DNA from 3 places in the Paenibacillus sp. FSL F4-0087 genome. Region 2 is predicted to be linked to each of the others. Evidence: predicted binding sites of a transcription regulator. Region 2 holds the regulator's gene; each other region holds the start of a gene.

Region 1 (5,392 bases), 2.6 Mb from region 2:
GCCTGACCACGCATGTAGCGCGGTCGGCACCTGTTTCCGTGTGCGGAAATGTGCGTACACATCTCCGGCTATGAAATTGGCGACCAAGCATAGATGATAGATTGTATCATGATGTAATCGTCGTATACTTGCTCTTCTGCTACCAATCATAGACGATAACCAACGGGCTTGCAACATATATCATTAATCCGATCGGAAATAAAATAATGTTCTATTAAACCTTGATTTATTGGTAGATTTGGCTCCTTAAAATGAAGCAAATCATCGCCCACGCTGTGCTTGGTTCCCCTAAATAAAAAAAACGTTACCATGCATCTAACTGCATGGTAACGATTGTCTGGTCTGCCATTGTTGCACCCACATTAACGATGCGCTGATTACGACTGCCGCGAAAAGGAAGAGACACATCACGCTCAGCTGCAATATAAGGCCCATCGATAATGACGTCGCATAGCCGGGATAACTCCGCCCGCGACGGGTCTGTAATCAGTTCCTCATACACAAACCCCGTGTATGCCCATACAGTCAGATCAGGTCGAGTAGCCCGAAGCTGCCGAACCCAGGAGGCGCATTCTGTGGCAGAGAAAAAAGGATCACCTCCGCATAACGTTACCCCTTCCAGCAAGGGGTGTGAGGTCACTTCATGCAAAATCTGCTGCTGACGCTTCTCCGTAAATGGTTCGCCTGCACGGAAGCTCCATGAGCCGGGGCTGAAACAGCCCGGACAAGCGTGGCGGCATCCGCTAATGAACAACACGGCACGCAGGCCTGGCCCCTCATTCACTGATTCCGGGATGTAACCATACAGATTCACCGATGATTCACCCGGTCTCTCACTTCGGCCTGCTTCGCGCCATTGAAGCGCACTTTATAGTCACCGGTCAGATAACCCGTAACCCGGCGCAGTCGCTGGAAATGCACATGGTTTTCATGAGCCTCACATCCGGGACATACATCTCCAATAACGCCCTCATAGCCACAGGACGGACAACGGTCAATCGGGTGATTAATGGAGAAATACCCGATATCCTGGGCCAGCGCGTATTGAACGATTCGTTGGAAAGCGGCGGTATTGGCCCTTACATTCCCGTCGAGTTCGACATATGAGATCGCTCCGGCATTACATAGGGAGTGGAAGGGAGCTTCCAGTTCAATCTTGCGATAGGCAGGAAGCGAATGATAGACCGGAATGTGAAATGAATTGGTGTAGTATTCCCTGTCGTTGACCCCTGCGATGTTGCCGTATCGCTCCCGATCGATCTTGGTGAATTTGCCGGATAGGCCCTCAGCGGGCGTAGCGAACAAGGTGATATTCAGGTTATGCTGCTCACTCATCCGGTCACAGAATTCTCTCATCGTACGAATGATATTCAAGGCTTCTCGATGTACATGGATGTCTTGTCCATGGTGACGGCCATATAGAGCGGTCATACATTCGGCAAGTCCGATAAAACCAAGGGATAACGTACCATGTTTCAACAGATCGGCCACCGGTTCATTCGGAGCCAATTGTTCACCGCCTTCCCATACTCCTTCCCGCATCATGAAGTCCGATGCTTTGGCAGGTTGGTTCATCTGAATTCGATACCTGTGTAGCAGACCGTCCGTAGCATTGTGCATGACCGATTCCAGCGCAGTATAGAAGCCAGCCCGGTCAGCAATGGCTCTTGCTCCCTGGCAGATCCCGTATCGAATGCCGAGCTTGACCAGATTGATGGTATTAAAAGACAGGTTCCCTTTGCCGCTCTGACGATTGCGTCCGAAGCGATCAGCCAGTGTGCGTGTCCGGCATCCCATCGTCGCAATGATCGTATCGGGATCTTCCGGTTGATAATAGGGCAGGTTGAAGGAAGCATCCACATTGACAAAGTTCGGATACATGCGCCGTGAGGAGCAGGTCACAGCAAGCCGGAACAAATCATAATTCGGCTCTCCTTCAGATTGGTTAATTCCATGCTTGCACTGGAAAATATGTTGTGGGAACACGGGAGTTTCTCCGTTACCCAGTCCCCGAATGGTCGCTTCCAGCAAAGACCGAGACACGAGTCGACCTTCGGCTGAAGTGCACAGTCCGTAGTTCAGCGAAGTGAACGGAATCTGTCCCCCAGCACGACTGCTCATGGTGTTCAGATTATGGATCAGGGATTCGGCGGCCTGTTCGGTCTCCAGTTCCGTTTCTTCACAGGCAAAGGCAAAGGCTCGAGGACAATTCTCCTTTGCTTCATCGCTATCCAGATGCAGTTGCTCATCCTCAATTGAGGTGATTTCCCCAAACAGCCGTTGTCCCTTCCGGTAATGCTTACGGAACGAACGCTTCACATAAGGTGCGAGATCCCAATCGATTTTATTGGCGGATACCCCGCCGTACTGGCTGTTCTGTTGGGATTGAAAAATAATGGCTACCAATGCCATGGCAGACATGATTGTCTGTGGTGTACGAACCGAACCGTTGCCGGTATTGAATCCGGAGGCCAGCAGCCGGTCAAACGGAATAAAGATACAATTAGTCGTTCCAAGAGCATACTGATCCAGATCGTGTACATACAGATCGCCGTTCTCCACAGCTAGAGCGAGCTCCTTAGGCAGCACATGTCGCAGAGCATGCCACTTCGCGGTCTCCGAACCGAGCCTGCTCATCTTGCCGCTGAATGAGTCTCCGTTCAGATTGGCATTCTCCCTCAGCGTATCGGCATCTTCAGCACCAATAATTCGTCTTCCCAGGTCAGATAGCAGATCGGATGCCGGTGGAGAGGCATACTCAAGCATGTTCATATCAGTTCCTCCTAAATAATAAAATTGAAATGTATGGGATAATGTCCATTCATTGAACACTACATGTAGAGTTTCTTTATCCATTTATAAACTATATATTGTTATTTAGGTGTGATAATGATCACATGGGAGAGGCTGATTGACGGTCATGATTTATAGCCCTGAATGATAAAGGTTTTCAAAGCTGGAGGGTAAGCGTATAATTTCTATTTACTGTGCAAGTTCAGTTGACGATGCTTGAAAAAAAAGGATAGAAAACTTCATATATGAATAGTTTGTGACAGCTGTTTCGGAATATTTGAACCCTCGTTAATCGATTGAATCATACTGTGGAATACGGATTTGAAATGCAGCTAAGACAAGAGGGGTGAGTCATGGGAACGGTAAGCATTACAAGGGGCTTCTATGAAAATATACAGGAAGCCGCGTCCCATATTGTTGACGTATTAAGCGGAATCTTAAAGGTGAATACCATCTTCGTTGCCACGAATAATGGCGTGACCAATGTTATTATCGAGGCTTTTAACCGTGAGGAAGAGTTGATCGCCAAAGGTAGTGAACTTCCATTTGAAGCTTCATATTGCAGCCTGGTATTAAGAGATAAGGGCAGCAGTCTGATCATCACGGATACATGTGAACATCCTCTTACGAAATCAATGGACGTAACAAGCGGACTGGGCAATCGTTTCTTTGTGGGGATTCCCATCATGCGGAGGTCCGGGGAAACGTTCGGTACGATCTGTCTGATGGATAATCCTGATTATGTGATCAGTGAAACGGATATGAAAACACTGCAAGCCATGGCCGTTTTTCTCGGGTATGTGGTGGATCTGGAAGATACGCTTCAAGTTCAGGAACAGAAGCTGAATGATTCGGAGCAATTACAAGAGCAATTGCAGGCAGAGAAGGAACGTGCGGAGTCTGAGGCGATGACCAAGACGCAGATGCTGTCGCTGATGAGCCACGAGATTCGTAATCCCCTGAACGGCATTCTGGGATTAACCGACCTGATGCGTACACCGGATATGTCGGACGAGCAGACAGAATATGTGAATATGATTGAAACCAGCGGTAACATTCTGCTTTCCCTGTTGAATAACATGATGAGTTTTAATAACGTCAATGACGCAGGCAAAACGGTCGTACATGATGATCCATTTGATCTGGTAGCGACGATTGAGAATACCGTTTATCTCTATGCGGGACTGGCGCTGAGCAAGAACATTGAGCTGGGATTGAACCTTGATTTGAATGTGTCCCAGGTTTTTGTTGGGGATGAAATCAAGATCGGGCAACTATTGGCCCATGTCATTCAGTATGCTATAGATTCAACACGGACAGGCTCGGTATTGATTACGGCAACCGTAGATGGTGGAGATGCAGAGGATGAGGGTATCCTTCAACTCCAAGTGAAATACACCGGACGCATGTTGTCTTCGGACAATAAGCTTAGAGCAATTAACAATTTGGACGGAAATATAAGTACACAGAAGCTGGTTGGAACCAATCTCGGACTGGCGGTCAGCCAAAACCTCGCCATCCTTATGAATGGTCGTATTCAGGTGCATGGCATGGGAGACAAGGAGACAGAATTCGAGATCTGCCTACCGCTCCGCAGACATTGGGAACTGCCTCAGCTTGCCAATATACAGCATCGACTGAAGGGCAAAAAGGTGCTGCTTGCCAAGGACCCTGACATTCTGCAAGGGGCCTCGTCCCTGATGCGCAGATGGGAGATGGATGTGCATATGACCTCGGTTACGACAGAAGCGTACGACTGGATACAGGATGGCTTTAAGCCAGACGTGGCCGTTGTGGATATGGGACTTCTGGAGGGCGGTGCTGTGGATTTTGTACACAAGCTGAAGCGCCTGGTTACAGATTCACCGGTCATTGTTCTGATTCCGTATGGTATGCATATCGATCCGCATGAAGCGGAAGTCTTTGATGCGGTCCTGACCAAGCCGGTGAAGCAGGCTGATTTGTTGAATGCGTTAAGCATCATTGTGCATTAAGAACATGAGAAAATATATTAAACTAGGCGCACCTGTCACAGGTGCGCTTTTATGTTGTTATTTTGAAGGAAGATGAAGCTCGGACAAGCAGCTCCGAGTCGACTTTAAATACACGTTTATCCTGAAATTCATTCGTATTCATCGTATCAATCATCTTCTCCATAAGAATGGCCCCCATCGTATACTTGGGCTGGTTCACCGAACTTAGCGTAGGATGGATGTATTTGCTGATTCGATTGTTATCTACACCTACGATAGCCAATTGCTCGGGAATGCGTATTCCGTATTCCGTACATGCTTTGTATACACCTAGCGCCATCTCATCATTTGCTGCATATACAGCGGAGAAGGACAGGCCTTTGTTAAACAATCTTTTGATAGCCTCGTACCCACCTTCCTCATTGAAGTTCCCATTCTCGATCAGTTCGGGACGGAACGGAATCTGATGATTGCGCAGGGCCTTCAAGTAGCCTTCTAGCCGTTCATAGCTGTCGATCGCTTCAGGATAACCGTTTAGGAAAACGATATTCCGATGTCCCGCCTCAACGAGATGCTGAACAACTTCCTGGGAAAATTTCACGTTGTCCGTATATATACACGGGATC
Region 2 (5,392 bases):
CCCGCTGAGCGCCATCTTCCGTTATAATATAGGGGAGGTGAGAACATCATGCCGGAATTACCGGAAGTCGAAACAGTCAGAAGAACATTGAATCAACTTATTGTTGGCAAGACCATTGACTCCGTTACCGTTAGCTTGCCGCGGATTATTCAGCGGCCGGACGACATAGATGCATTTGCAATGGAACTTAAGGGACATACCGTGATCGGTGTAGAGCGCAGAGGCAAATTTTTGCGTATTTTGTTGGACGGGCTGGTGCTTGTCTCCCATCTGCGGATGGAAGGCAGGTACGGGGTGTACCAACAGCATGAGGAAGTGGAGAAGCATACCCATGTTATCTTTCACTTTACCGATGGTACAGAATTACGTTACAAGGATGTCCGTCAATTCGGTACAATGCATCTCTTCAATGCAGGGGAGGAACTGGTATCCAAACCTTTGTTAAAACTGGGGCTGGAGCCGCTTGATCCTGCGTTTACTGTAGCTGCATTCCGTGATGCTGTTGGCAAACGAACGACCAAAATCAAAGCCGTCTTGTTAAATCAGGCATATGTGGTCGGCATCGGGAATATTTATGTGGACGAGGCATTGTTCCGCGCAGGCATTCATCCCGAGACCATTGCCAAGACATTGACCGAAGCCCAGTTAACCGTGCTGCATGAAGCGATCGTGGTTACGCTGCAGGATGCGGTGGATGCAGGAGGTTCCTCCATTAAGTCCTATGTCAATGGACAGGGCGAGATGGGAATGTTCCAGCATCAGTTGAAAATATATGGACGAAAGTCTGAACCCTGTGCAACGTGTGGCACATTAATCGAGAAGAGTGTAGTAGGCGGTAGGGGAACGCATTACTGTCCAAACTGTCAACCGCTGCTCTAAATCGTTGATGGGTTTGGTAGCATGAACGAAATCGTCAAATTGTAGCACCCTTGGATTCCTCCCTCCATATACTGATATGGCAGAAATAAGCGGGCGTATACCCATACTGGCAGCCGCCAGTTGGAACGAGTTCCGCACAGGGGAGGAATCCGGGGTGCTGCATCATTTTATTTCATTACTGGCGCTTGCTTTGGCGCTTAGTTTAGATGGTTTTGGAGTCGGGATTACATATGGGCTGCGGAGAACTAAAATTCCGCTGTTATCCATTGTCGTCATTTCCATCTGTTCGGGTCTGGTTATTGCATTATCGATGCAAGTAGGTGTGCTGCTGTCTCATGTCGTATCTCCGGACGTGGCTTCAATTGTTGGAGCGGTTATTCTGATCGGTATTGGCGCATGGTCGTTGCTGCAACTCATTCGAAAACGGGGCAAGGAACAGCTGGAAACGGACAATGGAGTGGGTGAGGGAACAGGAGCAGGAACAATCCGCAGTAGTACGCAAGCCTCACCAGAAGCTCAGCCGAAGGGCAGAAATCAGGTGCTCGCGCTTGAACTTGAGCCATCTGCTTCTGGAGGATCTCTGGAACGAATGGTCTTTACACTTGAGCTGCGGAAGCTGGGTGTAGTTATACAAATTCTGCGGAGTCCCTCGAAGGCAGATATGGATAACTCGGGCAGTATATCCGTCCAAGAAGCGATGTGGCTTGGTATAGCCCTTTCTCTGGATGCTTTCGGTGCAGGATTAGGGGCAGCGTTATTGGGATTCCCAACTTTGTGGACAGCATTAGTTATTGCGTTGTTCAGCGGGGCATTTCTGTCTCTGGGCATGAAAGTTGGATTACGCTTTGCTGCTTTGCGGTGGATGCGAAGATTATCTGTATTACCTGCGCTTTTATTAATGTTTATGGGAATAATGAAGTTGTTGTGAGGTGAAATAATGAAAATTGGCTTAACCGGCGGGATCGCGACAGGCAAAAGCAGCGTGTCCGCCTTTCTCGCCAGTAAGGGAGCGTTGCTCATTGATGCAGATGTGATTGCCCGGGAAGTAATGCTGCCCGGGCATCCCGTTTTGGCTGCGGCTGTACAGCGGTTCGGACAAGCCATATTGAATGAGGACGGAACATTGGATCGGAAAAAGCTTGGCAGTATTGTGTTTCAGAATCCAGAGGAGCGTAAGGCACTTGAGGCGATTACACATCCAGCGATCCGCAAGGAGATGCGCGAGCGCGCTGCTCTGTATGAGCTTGAACATCCGGACAAGCTGGTCGTATCGGATATTCCATTGTTGTACGAGTCAGGGCTGGAGGATGGCTTCGAAGAAGTGATGGTTGTTTACGTTCCGAGATCAGTGCAGCGGGAACGACTGATGAGCCGGGATGGAATGACGGCGGAACAGGCAGACGCCCGTATAGACGTGCAAATGGATATTGAAGATAAGAAGCAGCGTGCTGACGTGGTTATTGATAACAGCGGCTTGTGGTCAGAGACGGAGCAGCAACTCATTTCATTTTTGCATCGTAAGGGCCTAATATGAGATTGCTGCGTAAGAAACGGGTATTGTTGTTGATGTTTGTGTCTTTTGTATTGGTGCTGTTCCTGAATACCAATTGGATGTCATGGTTCTATCCGATTCATTATAAGGAAGAGATTCGTGCCCAGTCACAGAGTTATGAGGTTGATCCGTTTCTCATCGCTTCCATCATCAAGGTGGAGACCAATTTTAAGACAAGCAAGGAATCCAAGAGAGGTGCCATCGGGTTAATGCAGCTAATGCCTGACACTGCTAACTGGATTATGGAGCAGGCCAAAATTCCGGGCACCTCACTGGAAGAATTGAAGCACGAGCCTGAAAGGAATATTCAGCTGGGTACCTGGTATCTACGCAACCTGTCAGATCAATTTGACGGGAATGAAGCCGCTATGATTGCTGCTTACAATGCAGGTCCAGGTAAAGTGAACTCATGGCTAAGGGATGGCGTATGGGATGGTTCATTCGAGACGGTCAAAGATATTCCGTTTGGTGAAACCCGGCACTATGTACAACGCGTCATTTATTATTATAATCAGTATGTAAAGATCTATAATACGTTCTAAGTTAATACAATCTGGATTCATGGTCTAAAATAAGTAGAAGCACCGAGCAGGCCGGTTGTTCACCGGCCGCTCCATGCTCCTCTGTGTACCGTATTACGATGCAGATATTATTGGTATTGACCTGCCAATTGCTGTTCTGCAATTGTTACCAGACGCTTCGTGATGTATCCACCGATCGAACCGTTCTCGTAAGAAGTCATGTTACCTTGGTATCCGTCTTGTGGGATGCTGATTCCGAGTTCTTGAGCAACTTCATATTTCAGTTGTTCGAGAGCTGCGGAAGCTTTAGTTACCACCAGGTTGTTGGAGTTACCATTGCTTTGTGCCATTGCTGTTCACCTCCTCGCGGTTGGTAAAAGTATTATGTGTCGGCAATACGATTTTCATAACTAAATGCATGTAGGCAATTTCTGGTAAAAAGTAAAACATGGGAAGTGATCTGATTTGAAATGTCCTTATTGCGCCTATCTGGGCACAAAGGTGCTTGATTCAAGGCCGGCCAATGAATCGAAATCGATTCGTCGTCGTCGTGAGTGTGAGCAATGTAGCCGTCGATTTACAACTTTTGAAATGGTGGAAGAAACACCGCTGATCGTCATCAAGAAGGACGGCAGTCGTGAGGAATTTAGCCGGGACAAGATTCTTCGTGGCCTGATCCGGGCTTGTGAGAAACGTCCGGTCTCTGTGGAGACACTTGAAATGATGGTATCTGAGGTAGAGAAGTCTCTGCGAAATACAGCCGATGCTGAAGTAGAGAGCCGTCAGATTGGCGAACTACTGATGGAACAGCTATTTCCAGTGGATGAAGTAGCCTATGTGCGCTTCGCTTCGGTGTACCGTCAATTCAAAGACATCAATATGTTTATGAAAGAACTTAAATCCCTATTGTCCAAAGATGACAACGTGGATTAGTGAAACGGGTAAAAGGGGAAGAGCATTCTGGGGTTACCATCTGTGTGTTCCAGTAAAAAGGTTGTTCTTCTCCAATCACTTTAGCTTCAAGAAAAAGTTGTTGACAGCAAAAGCTGTATTTTATATGATATAGGAGTCGCCTGCGGAGCATTGCAGATTTGGACAACTTGTTATATTCATAATTTGGGGCCTTAGCTCAGCTGGGAGAGCGCATCGCTGGCAGCGATGAGGTCAGGGGTTCGATCCCCCTAGGCTCCATACAAGAACATCATATGGACTCTTAGCTCAGTTGGTAGAGCAGTTGACTCTTAATCAATTGGTCCAGGGTTCGAGTCCCTGAGAGTCCATCAAAAAGAACGGCAGAGATGCCGTTCTTTTTTTATTAGGAGACAACTTGATTGCTTTTATACAGTTACAGAGTCTTTAAGTGGCAAAATGCTTAACTATATGACGAAATTGTCGTGCTGCGCCACGGGAAGAAAAACAAATTCCTGACCCGACTTGAATAGAAAAACAAAAACCAGGGTGCTGTAAATTAGCAGCCTGGTTTTTTGGGGAGATTTGAATTACGCGTAAGTCTCGACTAGGCTGCATTTTACTTCTTCGCGGCGTTTGCGCAAGTAGGAAATACGGAAGAAGGTAGCAGCAGTTACAGCAGCCAGAATGACGCTCGTTGCGCCGATCCAACTGATGTAGCTCAGTGATGCCTGCTCGACGACAACACCGCCAAGACCAGCACCAGCGGCCATGCCAAGATGCAACACGGAGGTATTCATACTAAGCATAATGCCCGATGCCTCTGGAGCAAGTGATAATAAATAAAACTGCTGGGTAGGGCTCGAAGACCAAACGGTGAAAGACCAAAACATCAGAAGTGGGAATACGATCAACGGCGATTGTCCATCTAGTGAGAGCAGAACTAGAGCCATGGTATTAAACAGCATTCCGATGACTAATGTGCGGGGAGCTCCCCATCTATCGGTGCTGTAACCGCCGAATTTAGAACCAAACAAGCTAGCGATACCGAAAGAGAAGAGTGCGATGCTTACGCTTTGCTCGCTTAATTTGGTTATGGTCAGCAAGTAGGGCGAAATATAGGTGTAAACAACAGAGTATCCACCAATCCACATGAAGGCGACAACCAACGCGATCGCAATTTCAGGTTTCTTCAACAGTGCAAACTGTTTGCGAATCGGAACAGGCGCCTCGCCATTGGATTGGGGAATAGCAATAAGGATTAAGAACATGGCAAACAAACCTAGTAGACCGATAACGCCGAAAATGAGCTTCCAATCATAAACCGAAGCGGCGACTCTTCCAAGTGGAACTCCGATAATTAAGGAGGCACTGAAACCCATTATAAGAGTTGCAATCGCACTTCCTTGTTTGCCAGGTGCAGCGAGCTTGGCAGCAACCGTCAATGAGGTAACGAGAAACACGCCGGTACTAATCGCGAGAACAATACGCGATACGAGCAAGAATGTAAAGCCGGGTAACGCGACGGCAA
Region 3 (5,392 bases), 4.9 Mb from region 2:
CTTATAGACACTATAAGGTGCAAAGAGGTACAGGGGCTCATTATCTTGAGCCAGCTTATAGAAACGATTAGGAACAATAAGTCCGATAGAGAGAGTTTTCAGCCGAATTTTCTCATCCGCATTAATCTTTTTGCTATCCAGCAGTTCCATAACGTCCCAACCAAAAATATTATAGTATGCTGCACCAGAACCTTTACGTTGCCCCATCTGATCGGCGTAGGAGAAGCCGTCTTCCATCAGCTTGAGAACAGGCGTGATGCCTTTAGCAGCACCTTCAACCCCTTTAATGACTTCACCACGAGCACGCAACTTCGACAGATTGACAGCAACGCCACCACCGATTTTGGATAACTGCATACAAGTGTTCAGTACATAGTTTATGGAGTTCAGTGAATCATCCATTTCAAGCAGGAAGCAAGAAACGAGTTCTCCGCGCCGACTTTTTCCTGCATTTAGAAAAGTAGGGGTTGCGGGTTGAAGGCGCTGCTCCATCATAGAACGAGACAGCAAACAAGCCGTATCAAAGTGTCCTCGACCCAGATGAAGAGCTACAGCTGCTACCCGATCCGAATATTGCTCCAGGTATGTTTTGCGGTCAAATGTTCTCAATGCATAATCAGTATAGAATTTAGACGCTGCCATATAGGAAGGAAAGGTATACTGATAGCCACGCGTAATTTCAAATACGTTTCTAACTTGGTCAGCTGTATAGGAAGCATAGAAATCTTCGTAATAATCATGATCAATCATGAATTTGACTTGATCATTAATGTTGGCGAACGCCATACTTTTATTTTTGATTTCTTTCATAAATTCCTCTACAGCCTCTTTATCCTTATGTAACTGGAAGAAGCCATCAGAGTCACGCTTTAGCAGCATGTTATTCAATTCAATATGTCGCAATGCGGCTCACCTCCTGTTCAAAATACTCCACGTCTTTCTTAGAACCCGATAATTCAAATTTACTGATAACCGGGACGTTATAAGATGCAGAGATCAAATCTGCACTTTTGGCAAAACGCTCACCCCAGTTACGGTTACCGCTGGCAGCCACGCCAATCAGGTATTTAGAGTTTTTTTGCAAAAAAGAAGACACCTTATCAGGTATCTGTCCAAAACCTGTTGTATATGTCACAAGTACGTACGGTTCATCAATCGTCATTTGATTCTGAATCTGAACAGCCGGCAGTTGAAGCTTGGAAATAAACCTCTTAACATTCCCGGTTATTGAATCATACACAATTAGCACTATCATATCCTCCTTGACAAATGAAAGGTGATCAAAAAAACACTATATATAGATCTATTTCTTAATTTTATATCAATATATAGCTTTGTCAAATGCTTATCGGTATCCATTTTGTGAAAAACCTGATGAATGGGCTCTATTACTAGGTTTAAAAAATTTGTGGCTTAGTAGATATCCATATTCGAATACACGATATTTGGTGCATGAGAGAATTATGATTGACATTGAGAATTGTTATCATTTAGAATTTTGAAGAAGATTCGAAAAGAGGGATGCGCTACGATGACACAATTACAACAAAAACACCCGCAGGGTGAAGGACAGACAGCAGCAGATCTCGCATGGTATGGATTAAAGAACGTATTCAAGGATTCGGTCGGCAAGGCCTATCGCTTGGTATACGAAGAAACACCAGATCATGTCATTCTTGTTGCTGCAAATCGTCACGGCAAAATCGTCATTGATGGCATACCGCATCCTTTCGTACCTAATAGTGCCCATTTTGTATTACCAGGCCAACGGGTCGAGACCGTTTACTTAACGGATGGAGTGCAGATCGTGTACCGGATTCATATCGGCATCATTCCATATGGTGGACAGAAGGTGTCCTCTGAGTGTTTGTTAACGGAGCTTGGTGGGCCAATCACGGTTCCAGATGCACAGGTGCAGCAACTTTGCGAAAAAATCGTCAATTACTGGCATACGGGTGATTCAACAGATCGTTTCGCAAGCCAAGCGGGTCTCCAGGACCTGCTGCATCTGCTGTTCAAGAAGCAGAACCAACACGAGAACGCACTCGAGAGAGCACGGGAATACATGCTGCATCACTATCAGGATACAATCACAGTCGAGAACCTGGCCGATGAAGCGGGCATGAGCCGCTATTATTTCATGAGATCATTCAAAGAAAAGTTCGGTCAGAGTTCGATGGACTATCTGGCAGAAATTCGCACCAACGAGGCCAAACGTCTGATGGAAGCAGGACAACCACTGAAGGACATTGCACTATTGGCGGGTTTCAAGGACCAACACTATTTCAGCAGCCAGTTTAAGAAGCAGGTCGGATTGCCTCCTCGTACATATATGGCAAACAGGAAATGCAAAACAGCCGCGTACAGCTGGCCCAATATCGGACATTTGCTGACCCTGCAAATCATCCCCTTCGCAGCACCCATTGATCAGTTTTGGACAGATGATTACCGCCGGAAATATCGTTATGATGTCAAGGTAGCACTCAGCCATGACTATGATTTCAACCTCAAAGCATTGATGCGGGCCAGGCCAGACCGGATTGTTGCCTTGGACGAAATGATCCCCGAAGAGGAGAAGGAGAAGCTGCGGCATATCGCACCAGTGCTGTTTCTAAGTTGGCACGGTGAGGATTGGCGGCAACATCTGCGGCGAACAGCCCGTTTTTTGGATCGGGAGAATGAAAGTGAAAGATGGCTTCTTCGATATGAGGAAAAGGTGGAAACCGTTCTTCATCATATGCCTGATTCGTTTCAACAAGGTAAGCTAATCGCACTAAGTGTGTCACCCCGGGGCATTCAGATCTGGGGCAGAAGAGCAGGCACCGTATTTTATGACGATTTGAAAATCGCCGCGGCTTCAGGTGTGGATCAGATCGAATTTACCAGATATGTGGAAGCCGAACAGCTTGCCGCATTCGATGCGGACGTCATCATCGTTAGTGTTATGAAGGACCATCATTCCCAGATGGTGTGGGAGAGGCTTCAACATGCGGAAAGCTGGAAGCAGCTGCATGCCGTACGAAACCGGCACGTCTATCTGACACAGGGAGGCCACTGGTTAAGCGAACCGATCCTGGAACATACAGCTAATCGGCATGAACTTCTGCTTCAGGAAGTAAACTTGCTATTTAGTGCCCGGTAATGGGCGAAACTAGACATCTTCTTCTATTTTCTTCGCTGAGGAACATCTGTATAATCATCATGTGATAATCATTCTCAATAAAGAAATGCGGAGGGGAACTCATGTCTCACACAGAAAATAATGATCTCTTTAGACGAGGTCGTTCAAAAAAGGCTACACCTGGAAGGAAACGCGGATTTGCAGGATTAATGCTACTGCTGTTGGTTCTTTCACTTATGGTTGTAGCCTGCGGAAATAAAACAAATACAGCAGGGGAGCAAGCCACAACAGAAACGACCAAGACAAACGCAGGCGCAGCGACGCAAACTGCTGAAGAACCTCAGACTCAGGTCATCGAACATGCGATGGGCAAAACGGAAGTTCCGCTGCATCCAAAACGTGTTGCCGTATTTGGTCTTGAGGATCTTACGTTGTCCCTGGGCGTACCGATGGTCTATGCTTACGACTTTGATGGCTATTACTTGGATGACCAACTCAAAGCATTGAACATCCCGCTCGCTGGAAATGCGGATTTCAATCCGAATCTGGAGGCTATCCTGGCAACCCAGCCCGATCTTATCGTGGTTCAGCGAAACGCCATTGACGAGAAAGCTTATGAGGAACTGAGCAAGATTGCGCCAACCATTGCCTATTCACCGGATGATTGGGAGAAAACCATTGTGGAAATAGGCAAGGCAACGGGTCTGGAAGATAAAGCACAAGAGGTGCTTCAGGCGAACACTGACAAACTGAAACAGGCCAAGGAAGATATCATTTCGGCAGTGGGCCCGGACAAAACAGTTGTCTTCATGCGTCCATCGGACAAGGATCTGCAGGTGTTCTTCCCGAGCTTCGCTCCACTCATTTACACTGAATTGGGATTAAATCCAGATGAAAGCGTTGCAGCATTCCAAAAGGATACTAAGGACGATTGGGGAGTCACGACATCTCTGGAGAAGCTGCCCTCCATTGGAGCTGATTATGTGTTTGCCATCTACGGAGGATCGATTAGCACGGAAGAAGAATTCAATGAGAACAGTGCCGTTGCAACGGAAGTCGAGAAACTTCATGTTTGGAAAACGATGCCTGCTGTGAAGGCTAATCATGTGTTCAAAGTGTCTGCCAGACATTGGATGATGTCCGGCCCAATTGCAGATGGCAAGGTTGCCGACGATGTGGTAGCAGCCGTCACTGGCAAGAAATAAGTCTAAACATAATCGTTCATACATTGTCTACAATTCAGAGATAGATTATTAAAGGCATGGCTCTATGGAGTCATGCCTTTTGAGTACGTTGAAGGTATGCTGATTACATCAAGTTCACTCACTGGCTTGAGGTTTTATAAGAAAGAGAAACTAAGCAATCGACCCGAATATCGCAAAGATTTGGAGGTAAGACATGAGCGGGACCCTGCAGCAAAATAGAATATTGATTGTAGATGATGATAAACGGGTCCGTGGACTTCTTCGAATGTATTTGGAGAAAGAACAATTTATCGTTGAGGAGGCTTCGCTGGGCTGGCAAGCCTTAAGCAAGCTTCATCATGACTCGTATGCCATGATCATTCTGGATTGGATTCTCCCTGATATTAAGGGGATTGAAATATGCCAATATCTACGGACCAACTTAAGCATACCCGTCATGTTTCTGACAGCCAAGTCAGAAGAGGGAAATCGGCTTGAAGCTTTCAAAGCCGGGGCGGATGACTTTGTCATGAAACCGTTCAGTCCGAGGGAAGTTGTGCTGCGCATCAAAACCATGATGGCTCGTTATAACGGATTAATCAAACCTGCGCCTAAGGACCATTCAGCAAGCGAGGTGTTGATCTCCTCTATTTTAATCAATCCTACTTCCCGAAGAGTCACAGTAGAAGACGAGGAGATTCATATGACTCCCAAAGAATTTGATTTGCTATATCATCTGGCGACACACGCGGAAATCGCATTCTCCAGGCAGGATTTGCTGAGAATTGTTTGGAAAGTGGAGCATGAGGAAGATCTGGATTATCGAACCGTAGATACCCATGTGAAACGGTTGCGTGACAAACTATCCGAGCATGTGCCGAATCGGGAAGATCTGATTCACACCCTGTGGGGGTTCGGTTATATTCTTCGTTTGCCTCACTGATTCTTATCTTGCAGTTCAGGAGGGGAATATGTCTTATAAACAAATCAAGTGGATGATCTTGCTCATTCCCACCTTAACGGTTGGTCTCTGGGAATATGTACGACATCAGTTTCTACTCCCCTATATATCAATGAATTTGGGCAA

Evidence for each region. Region 2 encodes NrdR, which represses ribonucleotide reductase genes. Its sites were predicted from a motif close to AACACNATATATNGTGTT; they were not measured.
Region 1: the regulator NrdR is predicted to act here: its motif matches at 2,828-2,845, upstream of MHB84_RS15210 (anaerobic ribonucleoside triphosphate reductase).
Region 3: the regulator NrdR is predicted to act here: its motif matches at 1,288-1,305, upstream of nrdI (class Ib ribonucleoside-diphosphate reductase assembly flavoprotein NrdI).

The regions. Positions count from the first base shown of each region.
Region 1 is NZ_JBBODJ010000001.1:3,276,393-3,281,784, forward strand. It holds cobalamin riboswitch at 1-49, opposite strand, end outside; gene nrdG (anaerobic ribonucleoside-triphosphate reductase activating protein) at 305-814, opposite strand; gene MHB84_RS15210 (anaerobic ribonucleoside triphosphate reductase) at 811-2,772, opposite strand; gene MHB84_RS15215 (hybrid sensor histidine kinase/response regulator) at 3,147-4,787, shown strand; gene MHB84_RS15220 (LacI family DNA-binding transcriptional regulator) at 4,837-5,392, opposite strand, start outside.
Region 2 is NZ_JBBODJ010000001.1:644,677-650,068, reverse strand. It holds gene mutM (DNA-formamidopyrimidine glycosylase) at 49-879, shown strand; gene MHB84_RS03015 (manganese efflux pump) at 1,034-1,807, shown strand; gene coaE (dephospho-CoA kinase) at 1,817-2,413, shown strand; gene MHB84_RS03005 (lytic transglycosylase domain-containing protein) at 2,410-2,973, shown strand; gene MHB84_RS03000 (alpha/beta-type small acid-soluble spore protein) at 3,081-3,302, opposite strand; gene nrdR (transcriptional regulator NrdR) at 3,418-3,885, shown strand; tRNA gene MHB84_RS02990 (tRNA-Ala) at 4,071-4,143, shown strand; tRNA gene MHB84_RS02985 (tRNA-Lys) at 4,160-4,232, shown strand; gene MHB84_RS02980 (MFS transporter) at 4,452-5,392, opposite strand, start outside.
Region 3 is NZ_JBBODJ010000001.1:5,507,137-5,512,528, forward strand. It holds gene nrdE (class 1b ribonucleoside-diphosphate reductase subunit alpha) at 1-903, opposite strand, end outside; gene nrdI (class Ib ribonucleoside-diphosphate reductase assembly flavoprotein NrdI) at 890-1,249, opposite strand; gene MHB84_RS25380 (helix-turn-helix domain-containing protein) at 1,532-3,142, shown strand; gene MHB84_RS25385 (ABC transporter substrate-binding protein) at 3,244-4,326, shown strand; gene MHB84_RS25390 (response regulator transcription factor) at 4,520-5,248, shown strand; gene MHB84_RS25395 (sensor histidine kinase) at 5,277-5,392, shown strand, end outside.